DNA from 4 places in the Virgibacillus ihumii genome. Region 4 is predicted to be linked to each of the others. Evidence: riboswitches for the same ligand, from Rfam matches in the RefSeq annotation. Region 4 holds a riboswitch; each other region holds the start of a gene.
The links. Region 4 has a riboswitch for S-adenosylmethionine ahead of HUX68_RS01600 (Na+/H+ antiporter NhaC family protein). Riboswitches for the same ligand answer to the same signal wherever they lie in the genome.

Region 1 (5,443 bases), 1.1 Mb from region 4:
AAAATCAGTATAATAAACGGTATTGCCCGGGACACATTCACAATGGCTGCAACAATCACGTTAAAAGTTTTATTCTGCCAGATACCGCCTCTATCTGTCAGATAAAGCATTAGCCCTAGTGCAATCCCGAGAACCAGTGTCCCAATCAATGCGAGGACCGTCATATAAAATGTCTCATATGTCGCGATCCATAACTCCTGTGTATCGATATTCGGAAACAACTCAGTCAACATCGCGAACCACCTCCACTTCAACAGAGGTTTCATTCACTATATAGTTAACTGCCTTATCCATTTCAGCCAATTCGCCATCGATCTGGACAAACAGCGTTCCATATGCCCCACGCTGTGTCTGCGTTATTTTCCCCTGCAAAATATTAATGTCAATGGCAAACTTTTTGGCAACTTTACTGACCAATGCCTGATTCGCCGTTTCCCCAATGAAGTGCAAGCGGATGATTTTGCCGCTTTCATACGTTTCAATCAACTTAGTGTAGCCTTCATTCTCGTCACTGGTTCCCATTACCTGTTCCACAAATTTTCTCGTGACCTGTTGCTGGGGTCTCAAAAAGACATCCAGCATATCACCCTGTTCAACAACTTTTCCTTCTTCCATGACCGCAACTCGGTTGCAGATTTTACGAATTACATGCATTTCATGGGTAATCAGGATAACAGTCAGCCCGAGTTTTTTATTGATGTCGACTAAAAGATCAAGAATCGCATTCGTTGTTTCCGGATCAAGTGCTGATGTAGCCTCATCACAGAGGAGCACTTTCGGCCGGTTAGCCAGTGCCCTAGCGATGCCGACCCGCTGTTTCTGTCCGCCGCTCAATTGTGATGGATAGGCATTATCTCTGCCGGACAAGCCAACCAGCTTGATTAATTCCTCTACACGGGCTTCACGTTCACGCTTCGGCACACCGGCGATTTCGAGCGGGAATGCAATATTATCTTTTACTGTCCGCGACCAAAGTAAATTAAAATGCTGAAAGATCATCCCGATTTCCTGTCGCGCCAGTCGCAACTGTTTATTATTCAGTGCTGTAATTTCCTGCTGATTAATGACAATCCGTCCATCTGAAGGATCTTCCAAACGGTTCAAAAGCCGTACAAACGTACTTTTTCCAGCACCGCTGTAGCCTATAACGCCAAATATTTCTCCTTCGTTTATCGAAAGGGTTAAATCGTCAACAGCTGTAATTTCATTCTTATTTGATGTGAATACTTTGCTTAAACCCTCTATTAAAATCAACAAAATCCTCCTTCAGACACTATTATGCGCCATAAAAAATAGAAAAACGTCTTTCCGTAAGAGAACAGAAAGACGTAAAATTGCATCTTCACGTTCTCTCATCTGTCAAAGCAAATGCTTTGCAGGAATTGGCACCTTTCAAATAAAAAATTATTTGAGGTTGCCGCGGTTTCGCAGGGCCAGCCCCTCCACCGCTCAGGATAAGAGAATTCACATATTTAATTAATAAAGTATAAAAATGATATTAGCACGCTTCTTCATGCATGTCAATTATTATTTCACAAATAACTCAGGTTTATATTTCATCAGATAGTTATATATATTTGGAATGGAACGAAATGCATAAACCTTTTCTTTTACCTCGTCCCTGTCCTTAATCAGCAGACACGGAACACTTTCCACTTTATACTCCTGCATCAAATCAGGATTCAGGGATGCATTCATTTCATAAAAAATATGTTCGCCATGTACCGACTCAATTTTATCCAGCATCGATTTTGCCAGACTGCACGTTCCGCAAAATGGTGTGTAAATATATAGTAGAAAACGTTCCTGCTGCAAAACTTCCTCAGTTGCTTCCTGCAAACTTATCACCCTATTGTAAAAAAATCGGATTGACCCTGATACCTTTTCCGGCCAATTCCACTGCTATATCGTGTTCCGGGGTTGCGGCAACTTCGCGGTATTCACCGCTTACATGCATATGTTCGGCATGAGGAAGTTCCCGTGTCAACTGCCGCCGCAATTTAATTCCGGAACTGTCTTCATCCACCAAAATATAGACGTCACGATCGTCCAAATTGTACGTCTCCAGCAGTTCATCAAATCGCTCAACGCCAAGTGTGCCATTCGTGCAAACGACATCCAGTTCTTCCGCTATAACCTTTTTAATTTGCTTCTTGTCGGTCAAACCTTCTACAATAATTATCTTTCCCGGATCATCCGTCATCACCAAATCGCTCCCAGCTGAAAACAGATTCATTTTAAATTATAACACAGCACCCAGTCTGTATTGTTATTTTATGCCTCGATGCAATAATTCATTACGATTACAAAATTCAGCTATCTTTAAGGCTTTATAACATCGACCGTATAAGCTTGCCATCTGCAAAAAGAAAAAAAGCAGGCCTTGAGCCCGCTTTTTCTTTAGTCTTCATCTACAATTTCTTCATATTTTTCAGGTGAAAGCAGTTTATCAAGTTCTGATTCATCTGATGGCTCCACTACAACCATCCATGCTTTGTCGTACGGGGATTCATTAACAAATTCAGGACTGTCTTCCAGTTCTTCATTAATCTCAACTACTTTTCCGCTGATCGGCGCATACAATTCCGATACTGTTTTTACAGATTCTACACTGCCAAAAGGCTCATCCAGTTCGAGTTCATCACCAGCTTCCGGAAGTTCAACAAATACGATGTCACCTAATTCGGATTGTGCAAAGTCGGTAATGCCGATTCGTACTTTGTCACCTTCTTTTTTAACCCATTCGTGCTCTTCTGAATATAACAAATCTTTCGGTAAACTCATTGAAATCCCTCCGATAATAGATTGCATTTTTACTATACTAAGTTCGGGCTGTTTTTTCCAGTACTACTTCCAGGTTTCCTCAAAAACCTCTTCTTTGAAACCAACCGTTACATTTTCTCCATCAGTGACAATCGGCCGTTTAATCAGCATACCGTCAGACGAAAGCAATTCTGCCATTTCTTCTGCATCCGCATCTTTGATTTTTTCCTTTATGTTTTGTTCCCGATATTTCTTCCCACTCGTATTAAAAAATTTTTTAGCTGGCAGACCGCTTTTATCAATCAATTCCAACAGCTTATCTTTAGACGGTGGCGTTTCTACAATATGTACAGGCTTATAATCCAATTTCTGTTCGTCCAGCCACTTTTTTGCCTTTTTACAAGTACCACAGTTCGGATACCAGTAAAATGTCAATCCCATTCCGCATCCCTCCATTTATTCCTATTGGATACATTATAGCAAAAATACGGAAGAATGGTCGACGAAAAAGCTGAGAATAAAAATTCGACGTAATCCATCAACTTCTGGTAATGCCAAACCGCAGTCAATCACGTGCTTGGAAAAAACAAAACTGCAGCACCGGTTAAGGTGAGGCAGTTTTGTTTTCTTCTTACACGTAATATTTTTCAGATTCAATTATTCCCGCTGCAATTTCACGTTTTTTCGCAATTACGTTTGTCGGCGTATGACGGGTCAGTTTCCGCAATGATGACAGCATCATACGGAGTGTGTCACCGGATTCAACAGCAATTAACGTTTCTTTTGCATCCGCTTCGATGCGGTTAAATGCTTCCTGCACATATACTTGTGTATACAGAAGTTTTTGCTTCGCTTTTTCTGCACCGTCTTTGTTGAATGCCTTTTCGGTACGGAGAATGGCAGATTCCATATTGTAAACCTCTGCTGTCATATCAGCTAGGTTAACCAGGATTTCCTGTTCATTCTCGAGCTTTTTCATATATTTTTGTGCAGCGAGACCTGCGCCAAGCAGCACCATTTTCTTCGCGTTTTTCAACAGATATTTTTCCTGATCCAATGGTTCGTCGCCAACTTCTTCCGGCATCATCATCATGAGCTCTTCCTGCAAAGTTTGTGCTTTTTGCAGCAGTGGCAACTCGCCTTTCATTGCCTTTTTCAGTAATGTTCCTGGTACAATCAGCCGGTTAATTTCATTGGTTCCTTCAAAAATCCGATTGATCCGTGAGTCACGATACATGCGGGCAACTTCATATTCTTCCATGAAACCATACCCGCCATGCAGTTGTACCGCCTCATCAGTAACATAATCCAGACACTCTGTCGCTGTATATTTGTTCATCGAGCATTCAATCTGATACTCTGCGATGGCTTTTGCAACTTCACGCCCATCCTTCAACTGTTCATCGGTCAATGCCCCCATGCGCTGTTCAAACAAGCCTACTGTCCGGTAAACGGCACTTTCATTGGCATATGTCCTTGCCGCCATTGCGGCAAGTTTTTCCTGTGTCAGGCTGAATCTGGAAATCGGCGTATTAAATTGCTTCCGTTCGTTCACATATTTTGTCGCGAGTTCAATTCCTCTTTTTGAACCGCCGACACCGCCGATTGCCAATTTGTAGCGGCCAACGTTCAGGATGTTAAAGGCGATTTTGTGTCCCTTTCCTTTATCACCGAGCAAGTTTTCCACCGGCACTTCCGCATCTTCCAAAATAAGTGTACGTGTCGATGAACTTTTGATTCCCATTTTATGCTCTTCCGGACCTGTAGAAACACCCGGAAATTCACGTTCAACAATAAATGCTGAAAAATGCTCGCCATCAATTTTGGCATAAACAATGAAAACATCGGCAAAAGCTGAATTCGTGATCCACTGTTTTTCACCGTTTAAAATGTAATGTGTACCGGCATCGTTCAATTTTGCAGTCGTTTTTGCACCAAGCGCATCAGAACCTGAGCTCGGTTCTGTCAGTGCATATGCGGCCAGCAATTCACCTGTCGCCAGTTTGGGCAGATAGTTTTCTTTTTGTGCAGCATTTCCGAAAAATACGATTGGAAGTGAACCAATTCCGACATGGGCCCCATGTGTTACCGAGAATCCGCCTGCGCGTGAAAATTTCTCCGTGATTAATGATGAACTGATTTTGTCAAGCGCCAGACCGCCATACTCTTCCGGAACATCAGCACCGAGTAGCCCAAGTCCCCCTGCTTTTTTCAGCAAATCCACTGAATGTTCAAATTCATGATTTTCCAGATTGTCAATCTTCGGTAATACTTCACCAGCAACAAAATCTTCCGTCGTTTTAGCAATCATGTTATGTTCATCGGTAAAATCTTCAGGCGTTATAACATCATCGCCTGTCAGGTCTTCAATTAAAAATGCTCCGCCCTTAAAAAGCCTTTCTTTCGTTTCGCCCATTATAATCGTTCCTTTCCATTATGGAATATTGGCCAAGCATCTCGCTTACCCAGAAATAAACCGTTGTCAAATCGAATTAACCGTTGATTTGTGTCACTCCCTCGATTGGCGTTACACATTCACTTACAGCAGTTCAAACACACCGGCTGCACCCATTCCACCGCCGATACACATGGTTACGACACCATATTGTACGTTCCGCCGTTTCATTTCATGAATGAGGCTAAGCGTTAATTTGGTTCCTGTCATGCCAAGTGGGTGACC
Region 2 (5,443 bases), 1.4 Mb from region 4:
GTTGGTGGAGTTGCAGGTGTTTTATGGATTGCTATTGTTCTGATTTCGGCTGAGTTTTATTGGCAATTAATTATGTAAGAGCAATGTTCTCAAACTATATGGCACTTTTTTCGGCCGTATGGAAACCCATACGGCCGTCTCTGTTCCCGTTATTCCCATTTTGTTTGATCGTTTGGCTCTTCGTTAAATCTTGATTTATCATCAGCTTTTTCAACCGTATTGTGTTCCTCTTCAAGCCGTTCCAAGGTGCGGTTTCTCGAATCTTCCATTTCGCCGTTTGGTTTTAACAGCTTGCTGGTGTGACTGTCAGAGCTAGCCACGGCCTGGTTACTGTGTTTTTGGTGCGTTTCTTCGGCCTCAACGGTACGTTTTGTATAGGGTACTGCTTTTAGACGTTCAAATGGAATTTCCTTTCCTGTGTCTAAACATATTCCGTATGTTCCTTCATCGATTCGTTGAAGTGCTTCATTCACCTCAGTCAGGCGTTCTTCCTGTAAATTATTTTCAGCCATCTGCTGTTGACGATCAACAAACTCGCTTGCGGAATCAGCGAGGTGGTTATCAGCTACATTCAACTCATCTGGATCATTGTCGATTGACCGTTCTGCAGTTTCCTGTGCTTCAAGGTTTCTTTTCATATTTAAAAGATCTGCTTTCAACTCATTTAACTGCTTATCAGTCAGTGTCACAGAATCAACTCCTTCAGTTTGCTTTTCCTTAAATTGAAGGAGTTTAAACTTGAGTGATTTATCTTTAAAAGTGGTGCCGGGTCCAATTAAAAAAGTTTATTTAAGTAGCACTTATATAATCTATGTTTTTTAACGTGGTCCCCTGTAATGTATCTTTTACCGGACAAACCTTTTCCACGTGTTCAATTAATGCCTTTACATTTTCATTCGGGGAAGGGGAATCAATGCTAATTTGATAGCGTATTTCCTGATAGCCGGGCCGCACGTTGGGATTTTTCCCTTGAAAACCATCAGGATCCAAGTCACCCTCAATGTGTACATTAACGTCCTTTACATCAACGGAGAATTGCTCCGCAAATGTTGTGACGAGTACATTAATGCACCCTCCAAGTGCTCCAAGCAAATATTCCACCGGGTTCGGTGCTGCGTCATTTCCTCCCAATGCAACTGGTTCATCAATATCAAATTTCTTTCCCTGTACATCTGCAGTAGAAAGTACCCCGCTACCGCTCCATGCTACTTCTGATTTAAACGTTACGTTAGCCATTAAAAATTCCTCCTTGGATTTTGTTTTGGGTAAACTAATCGTTATACCCGGGTTTAATTAAATACTCCTGCGACCGTAACTTCTCAATATTTGAAATTAAAAAAACACCTCCTTCTATAAGAATAAGAAGAGGTGCGAAAGTTTATATGGATTCCTCTTCTTATCTTTAAGACAAATCTGTCTTTTGGATTTGGCACAGTATCCCGATGGATCCGCTGCCGAGGCTTCGAAGGGCCAATTCCCTCCACCTCTCTTGATAAGAATTTCATGAATCTTTATGAAATTGTTATATATATTACGTTACTTTTTCCGGGAAGTCAAGAGTGGATTTTGAAAATGATTACTTCGGTTTTTGTCGAATCTTGTAAAATAGGCGGTTCTTTTTGCTTAAATTTTTCCAAAATGGGTCAAAGTACGTTATTGCTCTGCTTTTAAATTGCTTCTGATTAACTATGGGAATTTTTTGATATATTTGATATTTTTAAGACAGGCATGGCAGAAACTGACAAGAAGGTGCTCAATTTCCGAGTTTATATGGCTAGATGATTCAATATGATACACATTTTACAGCATGATTTAACATGGTGATAACTAGAGACTTTTGTTCCAATCACCATATTTTTTTGGCTTCATAAAGAATAATATTACGTGGACAGTTTCTAATGGTTGATAGTGAAGTAAAAAATTTTGAGGGAGGAGAAAGATGAAGAGAATAAGTTACTGGAAAAGCGTGTTGTTTACCTCTTTCGCTCTACTGTTATGTGCATTTCTTGTCAATGGTATGAATCAGGTTTCAGCGGCGGAGAAAGGGGATTTGAAAATTAATCCAAAGCCGCAGGAAGTTAAGGTAATTGGTGAAGGTTTTCCATTAACGCCTGTTGTCGGAATTGTAGTTGGTGATGACACCGACAGCCATGCAGTCAATGAAGTCGTTGATACACTGCAGGCGGCGGATGTGAAGCGGATTGTCCGTATGCAACCTGGTGATGAAGTAGATACTCCGGTGACTATTTGGATTGGTGGCCCCGGAGAAAATCCGTCATCTGCATCTGTATTAAATCAGCTTGGTGTCGAAGGACCTGAATCATTGAAAGAAGAGGGCTATGTACTTGCTTCAAAAAATGTGGATAACAAGACAATCGTTCTTGCAGGTAAAGACAAAACGGGTACTTATTACGCAGCAAAGACGTTTAAGCAAATCATCAAGGATCGAAAAGGCAGGGACTGGATTCCAGAAGTGGAAATTCGCGATTGGCCGAAAATGCCGATTCGCGGGTCTATCGAAGGATTTTATGGACCACCATGGACACATGAAGACAGACTAAGCCAAATTGAATTTTATGGTGAGAATAAGCTCAATACGTACATTTATGCACCAAAAGATGATCCGTATCATCGGGAAAAATGGCGCGAACCATACCCTAAGGACGAATTAAAAAAATTGGAGGAGTTGATTAATAAAGCCAGAAATAATCATGTTCAGTTCACTTTCTCACTTTCACCGGGGAATACGGTTTGCTATTCAGGGGACGAGGATTTCAATTCGTTAAAGAACAAGATGCAGGCGATGTGGGATCTTGGTGTTCGTTCCTACGCAATCTTTCTGGATGACATAAGTAAAAGCTTGCATTGCGAGCAGGATATAAACAAATTTGGGGATGATCCCACCCCGGTTGCTGCAGCACATGCGTATCTTTTAAATCGGTTCAGTGAAGAATTTTTACAGCAACACGATGGTGCGGAGCGACTGATTACTGTTCCGACAGATTACGCTGGTAATGGTACTACCGCTTATCGCGAAAGGTTTGCAGAGTTGCTGAATGACGACATTATCGTAATGTGGACAGGCCCTAAAGTAGTTTCTGAGAAAATAACATCGGAAGGCACAGAAACGGTTTCGAACATTTTTAAGCATGATTTACTATTATGGGATAACTATCCAGTGAATGATTATAATCGTAATCGTTTATTCCTGGGTCCGCTGGTAAATAGGGATCCCGATCTGACTGAGCATGGCATGATTGGATTAACCGCCAACCCGATGAATGAGGCAGAGGCATCAAAAATTCCGTTGTTCACGATTGCTGATTATAGTTGGAATCCAGGTGACTACGATCCAAGAGATTCGTGGGAACGCAGCATTCAATCATTTGGCGGGGATGCAGCGGAGTTATTGAAAACGTTCGCTGAGAATTCGTATTCCTCTCCAATCAACGATAGAGAATCTTTGACAATAGAGCCATTAATTAAGCAGTTTTGGGAAGCTTATCAATCAAACAATGCTGAGCATGCTAAGAAAGAATTGCTAGCAGAATTTGAAAAACTGCAGCAGTTGCCTGATGATTTACGGAGAAAAATGGGAAATGAAAGTTTCTTAGAGGAAATCCATCCATATTTAAAGAAGCTTAGTCTTTATGGCGAGGCTGGGGAATACGCCGTTCAATATCTGATGGCAGAAAAAGCCGGGAATGATGATAAAGCTAGTGAATATAAACAAAAACTGCTTGATGCTTTTAGTCGCGCGGAAGAAATCCCTCAACAAATTGGCGTAGGGGTGTTGCGACCATTTCTCGTGGAAAGTGTGTTAAAACTGGCTCCTTTGGAATTCACGCTAAAACCATCGATTGAAGAATTTTGGAAAGCCTATCAGTCGAATAATGCAGATCAGGCTGCAGAAAAATTAATTGCTGAATTTGAAGCAATGAATCAGATTCCTGAAAATTTGCGGAAACAATTGGAAAACGATGATTTCCTGAAGGCCATTGAGCCGTACTTACAGAATCTCAATGTATATGGTGAGGCTGGTGAAGTTGCTGTTCAATATTTAATGGCAAAAGCAGAAGATAATAGGGAAAGGGCTGAGGAATATCATGATCAACTGCGGGATTTAATGATACAGGCTAATGAGATGCCACAGAAGATAGGTCAGCCAATCATGAAACCGTTTCTAATGAAAAGTATGTGGGAATTAAGTGTTGTTAATTACAGGGAATTGAATGGCGTAAATACCTTCCGTGGCGCAGGTGAGTTAATAAAATATACGCCTGAACAAGGTGAGCGCACCGGGACTAATCAGTGGGGATATGAAGTCACCATTGTCGATGGGAGTGTCGTAAAAAGAGGTGGAAATAATTCCGTAATCCCTGATAATGGATATGTGCTAAGTATACACGCCAACGATTGGCTCAGAGACAATGCACAAATTGGCACCCGGATCCAAATTAAAGATGGCATCGTTTTGATAGTGGAGTAGATCGAATTTCTATTATCATTTGGTATTGTCGAATATGTTTTAAATAGTTGCCAGCTTAATAGGCTGGCAACTATTTAAGTTATGACAGATCTTATAAAAAACTTCGGCATTCGCTATAAGCTGTCGCGAATACCATAGTTTTTATACTCAGATTTGGTTTGATTGATTTGGTGTATACAGGCCCTCTTTTGCAGGGGGTCTATTAATCTTTGGCTCTAAAATATTCTTTCAGGCCACTATAAATACCTCTCGCGACTTTTTCCCGGTATTCGTCTGTTTTGATTGCTTTAATTTCATTTGGATTTGTGATGAATCCAAGTTCGACTAAAACTGCGGCATTGCTGTTTTCCCGAAGGACGAAGTAATCTGCTTGTTTTGCCCCGCGGTTATTCAGATTAATCGTGTTCATTAACGATCCTTGAATGGACTTGGCCAGATCACTGCTGTTTTCACCTGCTTTGTAATATGTGCTGACTCCTCCCACTGCAGATTTTTGAAATGCATTGTAATGAATGCTTATAAATGCATCAGCTTCATGGGAGGCACTGATTTGCACCCGTTTTTTTAATGATAGATACGTGTCGTTTTTTCTCGTTATGGTTATGGTTGCACCTTTATCCTTAAGTTTATCTGCCACTGTCTTCGCTGTTGCCAGTGTAAGCTGTTTCTCCTTGGAATGGCTTATGCCGATTGCACCCGGATCTTTTCCGCCGTGCCCGGGATCAATGACAATGTGGTGTCCACTTAATGGACCGTGAGCATTGATTGACAGGGCGGTTGTCAGCACCTGTTCAGGTGTGAATTGTTTGGTTTCTTCCTTTATAGTGGTTGATTTATCCTGTTCGGATTTTGAGTAAGCAGATGAGTCCTGCTTCTTGGAATCTTTTATCATTGGAATCAGATACTGTGATGCTACCCACGCCTCCTTACCATTATAATAGGTTTGCACCCAGC
Region 3 (5,443 bases), 260 kb from region 4:
AACAATTGCTCCAACCGATCCGAGTAAATCGCCGAGTACATGCAGGAATGCCGCACGCAAATTTAAATTTTCATCGGTGTCACCACGCATTAAAATCCATGCTACCACGATGTTTACAATAAGACCAATGATGGCGATGATAAGCATGCCGACCGACGCCACTTCATGCGGGCTGGTAAACCGCTGAAATGCCTCATAGAAGATATACAGTGCAATGGCCATAAGTGTCACACCATTAAAAAAGGCTGCCAAAATTTCAAAGCGTTTATACCCATATGTTTTACTGTAGTTAGCTACTTTCTCACCCATGGCAAAAGCAATCAATCCAACACCAAGGGAAACAGAGTCACTAAGCATGTGACCCGCATCTGACAGTAAAGCAAGACTGTTCGTGATAAACCCGCCAACCGCCTCTATGATCATATATGCGGTTATAATAATAAAGCTGATCATCAATGCCTTTTTATTTGCACCATGTGTATGGTCGTGACCATGATCGTGTCCCATAGGAATACCTCCCTGCTATTATGTAACATATTAAAGTTGGCATCAGCTGTGCAGTGCATGGTCAATGGTTTGCTTCAAAATGTTAATAACATGCTCATCGTCATGGGAATAATACAATGTTGTGCCTTCCCGGCGATACTTCACGAGACGCAAGTTCTTTAGGAATCGAAGCTGATGTGAGACTGTAGATTGCCTCAGGTGCAGCGCTTCCGCAATACCATTCACCGAATATTCATTATGAAATAATAAGTGCAGGATCCGGATTCTGGTTGGATCCCCTAAAGCTTTAAATGTCTGCGAAACAACAAACAATGTTTCCTCATCCAAATCTTTTTGTTCGATCTGCTGTTCTTCATTTTGATCTGCCATTTATAATTCCCCCACTCGTCTAAACCATTCGAATGTTTGGCTGAAGGTTGTCAATATTAATATATGCGTATATCAGTATATGTTCATATTTTATAATTGAACCATTCAAAAGTCAAGAAACCGTCTATGATGATGAGCTGCAAATTTTTGTATTGACATTCCAAAACTTCAGGTGTATCGTATTATTTAAACTAAACTGAATAACGAAATATTCTTATCCAGAGAGGTGGAGGGACTGGCCCTTTGAAGCCTCAGCATCGGTTATAAAACTGTGCTAATTCCAGAAGCGCAATGCTTGAAGATAAGAAGAGTGACGTATAAAACAGTCAGGTCTCTTCTTATTGGAAGAGGCCTTTTTATGTTTTCGGATTCAGTTACCTTAAAGGAGGAACATGGATGACAACCAAAATCGGTACAAAAGCACCTTTTCGCGCAGACCAGGTTGGGAGTTTGCTCCGACCTGAGCGGCTGCATGCGGCAAGAAAGGATTTTAAAGAAGGCACTATTTCTGCAGAACAATTGCGTGATGTGGAAAATGAGGAAATCAAACGGGCAGTTGACAAACAAATTGAAACCGGCCTGGAAGCTGTCAGTGATGGGGAATTCCGCCGAACCTGGTTCCACCTCGACTTTATGGAACATTTAAACGGATTTGAAGGATATGTACCTGAACAGGGTTATGCATTCAATGATCAGGAAACGGAAAAATACAACGTTCGGAATTCGGGGAAAATCTCATTTAACCGAAGTCATCCATTTTTACGGGATGTCAACGACCTACTTGATATTGTTGATGAACGTGCCGCTGTAAAGTTTGCGATCCCAAGCCCAAATATGTTTTTTAACGATGGTATTCGAAATGCAGACATTTATCCGGATGTTGAAAAATATGCAGAAGACATTATCCAGACGTATCAAGATGCGCTTCAGGCTTTTTATGACAAAGGACTCCGCTATTTGCAGCTGGATGATGTCTATATTGCCGGGCTTGCTGCTGACAGTGTTCCATGGAATGATGATATGGTCGACCGGGATTATCTGATTGACCTGGCAGTGCGTGTTCTCAATGAAAGCCTCGCCGAAAAACCGGATGACCTGACTGTAACAGTACACTTATGCCGGGGAAATTACCGCTCCACATGGGCATTTGAAGGCAGCTATGACCGGATTGCCCCGAAATTATTTGCAAAAGGCAATGTTGATGGATTTTTCCTCGAGTATGATGATGATCGTTCCGGCAGCTTTAATCCGTTGAAATACGTTCCTGAGGGTGGTCCGCGCGTTGTACTTGGCGTTATCACATCCAAATCGGGTGAACTGGAAAATAAAGATGAAGTCATCTCGCGTATAAAAGGTGCGGCTGAATATGTTCCACACAACCAGTTGTGTCTGAGCCCACAATGCGGATTCGCTTCAACCCATCACGGTAACAAACTTACGGAGGAACAGCAGTGGGCAAAACTGAAATTTGTTGTGGATGTGGCCCGTGAAATTTGGAATTAAGTGCCAAAAAGGCTGGGACAAATCAAAAAGTGTAATTCAAAAAACGAACAATTCTAGAAATTAGCGGAGGAAATATACGTAGACTCCTGCGGGAGGAGAGGCCTAGATGAGACCCCGCAGTGCGTATGCACGAGGAGGGCTCAATGGCAGTGTGACATTTGATAATACCGTAACAAGCATTTCCAATATTATTAACCGAATTAACAAAATGGATTTTCAGGCAAAAGTTGTCCATCATATTTCCCAGTGAAAAAATCGTTGAATGCTGTATAAACGTTAAAGCCCGTACCTGATGTTCAGGCACGGGCTTGTTCAATTCACGTAAAGACATGGTTTCACTTTTTCATTTCACAATAAGAACCGGACAATCAGCCCGTTTAGCAACTTTGTGGCTTACACTGCCTAAAATCATCGTTTGCAGATTATTCAACCCTCTGCTCCCGATTACAATGCAATCAAAATCATGCGAATTTGCAAATTCAACGATTACCGGGCCGGGTTCCCCGTGAAGTATTTGCACGTTGTAGTCAATATTGTTTCCCTCAATCTGATTCAATACGTGCTGAATCTTTTCTTTTCTTCGCTGCATAATTTCATACTTACTGTCATGGTGGAGAACATCTGATTTTGATTTTTGCCCATCAACCACATAAACAACATCAATTGTTCCTTTAAATTTTTCTGCAAGCTGAATGGCATAATCTGCCGAACGAACTGAATGTTTTGAACCATCCGTAGCCAATAGTATCCGTTTAAACAAAGGTTCACCCCTTAGAAATTTCGCACTCTATGACATTTCCATATTAATGACCGGACGCTTTTGAAAGTCCGCCGATACGTTTTTTTAAATTGCGGCTTTCATCATTCAGTCCGGTATACGTTACGTGTATATCATTTTCCGCAAACTTCATTTCAATTTTATCCAGCGCACCAATTGCCGAATCATCCCAGAGATGTGCGTGTGTCAGATCAATTTCCACCGCTTCAACAGAGTCCATAAAGTTAAACTTTGCCGGAAAATCGCTGACCGAAGCAAAGAACAACTGTCCTTCCACACGATAGATTTTTTTCTGCTCCCGCAAAATAAGCTCTTCCGTCACTTTTATCTTGGAAATTTTTGCAGCAAAGAATATTGCGCTTAACAGCACCCCTGCCAAAACACCAATCGATAAATTATGCGTTACCAGAACGAGGGCCACCGTTGTGACCATTACGGCTGCATCCGTTTTAGGCAGTTTGTTCAAATTTTTCACCGATGACCAATCAAACGTACTTATTGAAACCATAAACATGACACCAACAAGCGCCGCCATTGGAATTTGCACAACCAAACCACCCAGAACAATAATGAGAAACATCAGGAAAGTCCCAGCAACAAAAGCGGATAACCGGCCGGCACCACCCGATTTGACATTAATAACGGATTGTCCGATCATAGCACATCCGGCCATTCCGCCGAAAAATCCCGCTACAATATTGGCAATTCCCTGTCCGCGGCTTTCTTTGTTATTATTGCTTTCCGTATCCGTCATATCATCTACTATATTAGAGGTTAATAATGATTCCAGCAACCCGACAATTGCCATTGATAAGGAATATGGAAAAATAACCATAAGTGTCTCAAATGAAAACGGAATGGATGGGATCAGAAACACCGGCAGCTGCTGTGACAGTTCGCCCATATCTCCTACCGTTCCTACATTAAGATTACCATATATTACAATTAAAGTTACCACTATGATTGCTACCAACGTTGATGGAACAGCTTTTGTTATACGCGGAAAAAGATAAATAATAGCTAGTGTTAATCCAACGAGCGCATACATAACCCATGTTTCGCCCACAAAATGTTGAAGCTGTGCCATGAAAATCATAATCGCCAATGCATTCACAAATCCGACCATAACCGAACGCGGAACAAACTTCATCGCTTTTGCCAGTTTAAAAATACCAAATAAAATTTGAATAATACCTGTCAAAATAGTTGCCGCCAATAAATACTGCAATCCATAATCTGCAACCAGATCGACCATTAGCAAGGCCATTGCACCAGTCGCTGCCGATATCATTCCGGGGCGTCCTCCGACAAACGAAATGACAACAGCAATACAAAAAGCCGCATATAGACCAATCATCGGATCCACCCCGGCAATTATGGAAAAGGCAATTGCTTCCGGTATAAGAGCCATCGCTACGACCATACCAGCCAGAACATCTCCCCGAACATTACCAAACCATTCCTGTTTTATTTCCTGTAAATTCACGTAAGCACCTCTTTACTGTTATTATTTTGTCCTTCCCATGTGCATTGCCTGACACATTTCAACAAGACAAGTTTCATCCGTATCCGTTTTTAACAAGGTGAATCATATCATACAACGCTTTATACACAAAATTTGATGTAAACGCGAACATTAATGAAATGCTCCCATTTCCTATGCTTTTCTTTAAGTTATTGCACGATTTCACAAATCCTAATTGCACTAAAAACATGAAAAAGCCCATTCCTGATGTTTAGGCATGGGCTTTCATTTAACATACAATTGTCCTATCTTCCACTTCCAAAATCCTACGGGTAAGAAAGAAGTTAATGCATGGAATCCATCCGACATTTCCCTTCAGAACTATCCATCCAGATTGAGCTGTTTTACGGATCACTCTCTATCTAAGTAACTCACAACAACTTGTCCCACTGATTTGGCAGCAACCAGAATAGCATCCTCATCAATATCAAATTTTGGATGATGGTTGAAATAAGGTTCATCAACTCCTTTTGGAGTACAGCCAATAAAGAAATAAGAACCAGGGATTTTTTCCAGATAATATGCAAAGTCATCAGATGGTGCCATTTTAGGAAATTCTTTAACTTTTTTAATGTCGTTATCCTTAACCTCTTTCAATGCATCTGCAACAAACGTAGTCAGCTCAGGATCATTATACAACGGCGGGTAGTCCGGAGTATACGTTAGCTCACCTGTCACACCAAACATTTCTTCCATTCCTTTTACAATCCGGTGAACCTCTTTATCGATAACATTTTGTGTTGCATCATTGGAATAGCGTA
Region 4 (5,443 bases):
ACCTCCCCATCAAGCAGTGTCAATGCAGTCAAAAAAGAAGAATGAAAACACGGTAGATCCTTATCCACTGTTTCCATACTGTCCTTTATGACTTTTATTTCCCCAGGACGCGACAAACCATCCAGAAGTTCCCGGTACACATTTTGCAAATCATGAACATAATCGACTGGCATTTAAACACCCCTAATCGTTATTATCCCGCCATCATTTCGAAATTCACCTTTGCTTGCTGCAGATTTGTATGCATATCCATCCGTCGTTTCGTGATTTCTTTTTCTTCCGCAGGTCATCAGTCCATTCAACCATTTCTTCTAATTTCCCCTTATATACTGCCCCCAACCCTCCTAACAACTTCATCATAACTTGTGGCCAGGTTAATGTGAATAAAGCTGGTGTTAAATATTTGTAAACATCATTTACAGAGAAAACACGGAAAGTTTCATAAATCTTCCATGCGCATTGAGTGATTATAATTCAAATCGGATTGAATATTATTGAAAAATAGCAATTGCTGCTTTCAGTATGCAGGAGCTCATTTCTGTCATATCTCTGCACCTTCAATTTCAAGCAGTTGCTTTTTCATGTCCATCCCGCCGGCATATCCGGTCAATTTATTGTTTTTGCCAATAACCCGGTGACATGGAATGATGATTGGCAAGGGGTTGACGGCATTAGCATGTCCTACTGCACGGACTGCTTTTGGCCGTCCAATCGAAGCAGCTATTTCCGTGTAGGATTGTGTTTTTCCATAAGGAATGTCATGAAGTGCCTGCCATGCTTCCCTCTGAAAAGGTGTACCATTCAATTCAAATGCAATATCAAATTGCTGACGCTCCCCTCCAAGGTATGCCTGCATCTGTTCACGCAGAGGTTTTCCAGTCGCGTGACTTTTCCTCATAGCATTACCTGCACACAAAGCATCCCATTGTTCATCTGTCAGTACAATTCGTTGCAGCACCCCACTCATTTCGTCAAAAACAAACCGCAGCATACCGATTTTTGTTTCACATTCATCGTATATCATGTACTGTCACCTCTCTGCATCGCAATGTCTGGGGCATTTTCTGTACGATAACGGCTTGGTGCTTTCCCAGTCTCCCGTCTGAATGCCTTGTAAAAGCCCGAAATACTTTGAAAGCCTGTTTGAAAAGCAATTGCCGCAATCGATTTTTTTGTATTTATGATTAATTTTTCTGCATGTCGGACTCTTACTTTTTCCAAATACTTTCGTGGTGTACTCCCTGTATTTTTCTTGAACAAGCGATGCAAATGAAACTTGCTTACTCCCACTTTTTGTGCCAGTTCGCTTAAATCAAGCAGTTGGAAAAACTCCTGCTCCATAATTTCTTTTGTATCCTTTACAACCGCCTCCTCCGGCATATACCGGAGTAAATCCGGCCGGCACCTTTTGCATGGGCGATAACCTGCTTCCATTGCCTTCAATTCTGTAGCATAAAAGGTTACATTTTTATATTTCGGCTGTTTTGACTTGCATGACGGGCGGCAAAATATCCCTGTTGTGCGAATGGCATAATAGAACTTCCCGTCATACAAAGCATTACAAGAAACCACTGCATGCCACAACTCCTCTTCAAACATACCGTCTATTGATTTCATTGCCAGAAACCTCCCTTTACTTCTACTTTATCAGCCGATTAGAAACATTTCTTCTTCATAATTGCGGTTTAATTTTTACCAGATCAAACTGTTCCGGACAAGAAAGCGTCCGTTGAATTCGACCGGTACACCATTACGATTTTTGGTTATATATCTAAACGGTATTAATATTTACGTAAACTGCAACACGTTAAAAAAACTGCATCCCAATAACTGGATCAGAATACAGTTTAGTAGACTATGACAAGGTTCTTTTACCTACTTTTTGCGATATAAAATAAGAAAGAGTCGCAATCAACAACATGACCAATAATAAGGTAGTGGAACCTGCTTCAAGATTGCTTCCCGTTGATGGTAGATCAGGATTATATAGCACTGTTAGAATTAACCCTGATACAATTTGAAAGACAAGATACAATACCGTAAAACTAACAATAAAGACTATATACTTCTTCATACCATTCACCCCATGTTCATTAATTCTGGAAATTAGGTGCCGACCCGATTCGGCTGTTGATCATCCGTAATGACCACCTTCTCCCTCATTATTTACGTTTTTTGATGGCAAATGTTTCACAATTTATAAACTCCTTCAAATAATCTTTCATAAATTCCAAATGTATTTCATTGACACATCTTAATTAGTATATTACACTTTTCATCATGAATTTCATAGAAGCTTATCCAGAGTGGCTGAGGGATCTGGCCCTATGAAGCCCGGCAACCTGCGCAAAAATTGCAAGGTGCCAATTCCAGCAAATCGCGTTACATGCGTTTTGGAAGATAAAATTATTGTCAATCTCCTTCCAAAACGGGAGGTTTTTTGTTTTTGATCACATTTTTTATGAATCATCACATGAAAAAATTCCTTAAACAAACCCTTGTATCGGCAAACCAGTATCTACACCAAAGGGGAGTTGGAAAATGAAGTCATCAGAATTTAATAAAGGAAACGCTTTTGCGTTATTTCCATTTATCGTCTTTTTATTGTTATTTATAGGCTCCGGACTGATTAACGGAGATTTTTATAAATTACCTGTTCTTGTTGCAGTGTTTATTGCTGTTTTATTCGCACTGTTTATGAACCGGAAAATGGCTTTTCAGGATAAACTGGATCACCTGACAAAAGGGGCTGGCCATCCGAACATCATGTTGATGGTTATTATTTACCTGTTGGCTGGTGCATTCGCTGCGGTTGCAGAAGGTGTCGGTGCAGTTGAATCAACCGTTAACCTTGGGCTGACTTTTCTGCCTCAAAACCTGTTGATTGTAGGATTGTTCATCATCGGATGCTTCATCTCCATTTCAATGGGGACATCGGTTGGTACAGTCGTTGCACTTGCTCCAATCGGCGCCGGACTGGCTGATCAGACCGGAATGAGTGCAGCGTTGATAATGGGTGCCATCGTCAGTGGCGCTATGTTCGGTGATAACCTGTCCATGATTTCCGATACGACTATCGCAGCTGTCCGCACACAGGCAGTCAAAATGAGTGATAAATTTAAAGTGAATATTTACATTGCGCTGCCGGCGGCAATCGTAACTGCTGTAATTTTTGGAATCATGACAATGGATACGAGCGGCGGTGTGAGTGGTGAACATCCGTATGAACTGATCAAAGTCCTGCCATATCTAGCTGTACTGGTTATTGCAATTGCTGGAGTCAATGTGATTTATGTATTAATCGGTGGAACCATTTTTGCAGGAATTGTCGGTTGGTTCTACGGTGAATTCGATGGCATGGGATTCCTTAACCTGCTTGGTGACGGCATGGCGGGTATGCAGGAACTTGCCCTGTTGTCCATTCTGCTCGGCGGTTTAGTTGAACTTATTCGTGTTAATGGAGGAATTGACTACCTGTTAAATGCAATAAGCAATCGGATTAAATCCAGAAAAGGTGCCGAAGCCGGTATTGCAGGCCTTGTCAGTGTTTTTGACGTTTCAACCGCCAATAATACGATTTCAATTATTAGTGTCGGACCATTAGTCAAACAAATTTCCGAACGGTTCGGAGTTGACAGGCGCCGTTCCGCAAGCGTACTGGATATATTCGCCAGTACCTTTCAGGGAATTTTACCATATGGTGCACAGTTGCTTGCGGTCGCCGGTGTTGCATCGATCTCCCCGGTTTCCATTATGCCATATTGTATTTATCCGGTATTGCTAGGGGTAGCCGGCTCGATTGCAATTGCAATCGGATTCCCCCGGTTTTCCACCAAAAGCAATGCACCTTCAGATGCAACAAACCAAACAAATGAAGCTTAAAATAAAAGTGGTTGATCCCTGTGAGCGATCAACTACTTTTTTACATGATAAAACCATTTTATCAGCCACTTTTTGAGATTTTATCAGTCAGTTTAGTGTTTTATCGGTCACTTCCAACAATTTATCAGTATTTCATCACATGTTGAATGATGATAATCATTCAGGTATTTCAATCGTCACTTTATCCCGCTCTTCCCCATCAATGCTGATCTGCCAATAGCTGTATTCCGGATTCCTCCCGGCAAAATTTTTGTTAACCGTTACAATCAGCTTATCCTTGTTATGAAAAAAGACCGGACTTGTCACATGCTCCCGGAACGACGTCATTTGCTCGGCTTGCCTGGTATCCGGGTTCATCCGAAAAGCTTCATATATAAATGTATTATTTTCATCCTTTGATGCAACATCTGAAAATACAATATATTTCCCATTCGGGGAGACGGTTGGCGATGAAATAACCGGTGCTTTGGATGCAAAATCACCATTGGGGATAATAGTCGTCCTGCTTTCTTCTTCGAGCGAATAAATTACCAGCTGATCACCATTTGTGTATGTTTTGTACATCAGCTTTCTCCCTTCAGGCATAACCTCGAGCGAGGACATCATATATGCTTTTTCAAATGTGATCTGTTCGGTCTTCCCTGTTTTCATGTCCATTCGAAAAACATCAAAATCATGCGGTCGTTTGGAACCAGCAGAAGAATAATTTTTATATACATCAGCCTTCAAGAAATACAACGATTTTCCATCCGGTGAAAAGGCCGCTTCGGTTACATAACCATTCGTATTAACACGTTGAATGACAGTTTGGCTGTTTCGGTCAAAAATCCTTAACTGACTGTACCGGCGTTCCTCTGTTTCCCATTCTTCAATGAAAGCAACCTTCTCACCATTTGGCGAGTATTTCGGATTAATGTATGATTTCCCCTCTTCCGGATTTATCAACAGCTCAGCCTCTCCGCCACTTACAGGTACCGTGTATAAAGCGGCATCATCCCCATGATAATATGAAAAAACAACTTCACTGTCATCTGGGGAAATGTCCGTTGCTTGACCGAGACCGGTAAATCCTTCTGGCGGACTGGCAAATGACCCGGCACCCCACAGAACTAAAAATAATAACACCATACCTGTGATAAAGCTGATATTTTTCATTTTTAACGACATTATGTACCCCCTTAGGACAAGAAAATGATGATATTTGGAATGATGAGTGACAACAGAGAAAAACCGAATCCGGTCAAAAGTGCCAACAATGGCTTTTTGGCAATATAACCCATCTGGAATTTATAGGAAATTAACCATAAAATAATCGGACATATCATAAAAATGATATCCGTTGCATGGACAGGCCCGCCGGAAAAGGCAAGCGTAGCCCACAGGAAAAACAGACTGATACCCGTAACTGCCGCCCCCATCAGCAGATTCAGACCATAACTAAACAACACAAGCCAGCGTTTTTGCTGATTGGTTTCAGTCGGTCCATAGGCAAAATAAGAATTCCGAACAACAGCAACCAGACCCAGACCAACTAGAATCAGCAGGTAAACGCTAAATAAGA

Region 1: linked by a shared signal. The riboswitch ahead of HUX68_RS07155 (methionine ABC transporter ATP-binding protein) and the one ahead of HUX68_RS01600 (Na+/H+ antiporter NhaC family protein) in region 4 are both predicted to bind S-adenosylmethionine.
Region 2: linked by a shared signal. The riboswitch ahead of HUX68_RS08560 (OsmC family protein) and the one ahead of HUX68_RS01600 (Na+/H+ antiporter NhaC family protein) in region 4 are both predicted to bind S-adenosylmethionine.
Region 3: linked by a shared signal. The riboswitch ahead of HUX68_RS00410 (5-methyltetrahydropteroyltriglutamate--homocysteine S-methyltransferase) and the one ahead of HUX68_RS01600 (Na+/H+ antiporter NhaC family protein) in region 4 are both predicted to bind S-adenosylmethionine.

The regions. Positions count from the first base shown of each region.
Region 1 covers NZ_CACVAN010000001.1:1,424,811-1,430,253, forward strand. Annotated here, with positions in the region: gene HUX68_RS07150 (methionine ABC transporter permease) at 1-233, opposite strand, end outside; gene HUX68_RS07155 (methionine ABC transporter ATP-binding protein) at 223-1,254, opposite strand; SAM riboswitch class I at 1,350-1,461, opposite strand; gene HUX68_RS07160 (thioredoxin family protein) at 1,528-1,848, opposite strand; gene HUX68_RS07165 (toprim domain-containing protein) at 1,850-2,203, opposite strand; gene gcvH (glycine cleavage system protein GcvH) at 2,401-2,784, opposite strand; gene HUX68_RS07175 (arsenate reductase family protein) at 2,848-3,204, opposite strand; gene HUX68_RS07180 (acyl-CoA dehydrogenase family protein) at 3,395-5,179, opposite strand; gene HUX68_RS07185 (acetyl-CoA C-acetyltransferase) at 5,303-5,443, opposite strand, start outside.
Region 2 covers NZ_CACVAN010000001.1:1,721,139-1,726,581, reverse strand. Annotated here, with positions in the region: gene HUX68_RS08570 (SLC13 family permease) at 1-78, shown strand, start outside; gene HUX68_RS08565 (TraR/DksA family transcriptional regulator) at 150-689, opposite strand; gene HUX68_RS08560 (OsmC family protein) at 790-1,236, opposite strand; SAM riboswitch class I at 1,394-1,499, opposite strand; gene HUX68_RS08555 (glycoside hydrolase family 84 protein) at 1,940-4,489, shown strand; gene HUX68_RS08550 (N-acetylmuramoyl-L-alanine amidase family protein) at 4,692-5,443, opposite strand, start outside.
Region 3 covers NZ_CACVAN010000001.1:66,847-72,289, reverse strand. Annotated here, with positions in the region: gene HUX68_RS00420 (cation diffusion facilitator family transporter) at 1-507, opposite strand, end outside; gene HUX68_RS00415 (ArsR/SmtB family transcription factor) at 550-876, opposite strand; SAM riboswitch class I at 1,088-1,184, shown strand; gene HUX68_RS00410 (5-methyltetrahydropteroyltriglutamate--homocysteine S-methyltransferase) at 1,273-2,379, shown strand; gene HUX68_RS00405 (hypothetical protein) at 2,486-2,629, shown strand; gene HUX68_RS00400 (universal stress protein) at 2,723-3,139, opposite strand; gene HUX68_RS00395 (SulP family inorganic anion transporter) at 3,183-4,643, opposite strand; gene HUX68_RS00390 (amidohydrolase) at 5,034-5,443, opposite strand, start outside.
Region 4 covers NZ_CACVAN010000001.1:326,651-332,093, reverse strand. Annotated here, with positions in the region: gene phnH (phosphonate C-P lyase system protein PhnH) at 1-173, opposite strand, end outside; gene HUX68_RS19390 (methylated-DNA--[protein]-cysteine S-methyltransferase) at 542-1,024, opposite strand; gene HUX68_RS01605 (bifunctional transcriptional activator/DNA repair enzyme AdaA) at 1,021-1,617, opposite strand; SAM riboswitch class I at 2,295-2,407, shown strand; gene HUX68_RS01600 (Na+/H+ antiporter NhaC family protein) at 2,542-3,882, shown strand; gene HUX68_RS01595 (TolB-like translocation protein) at 4,039-5,049, opposite strand; gene HUX68_RS01590 (permease prefix domain 1-containing protein) at 5,061-5,443, opposite strand, start outside.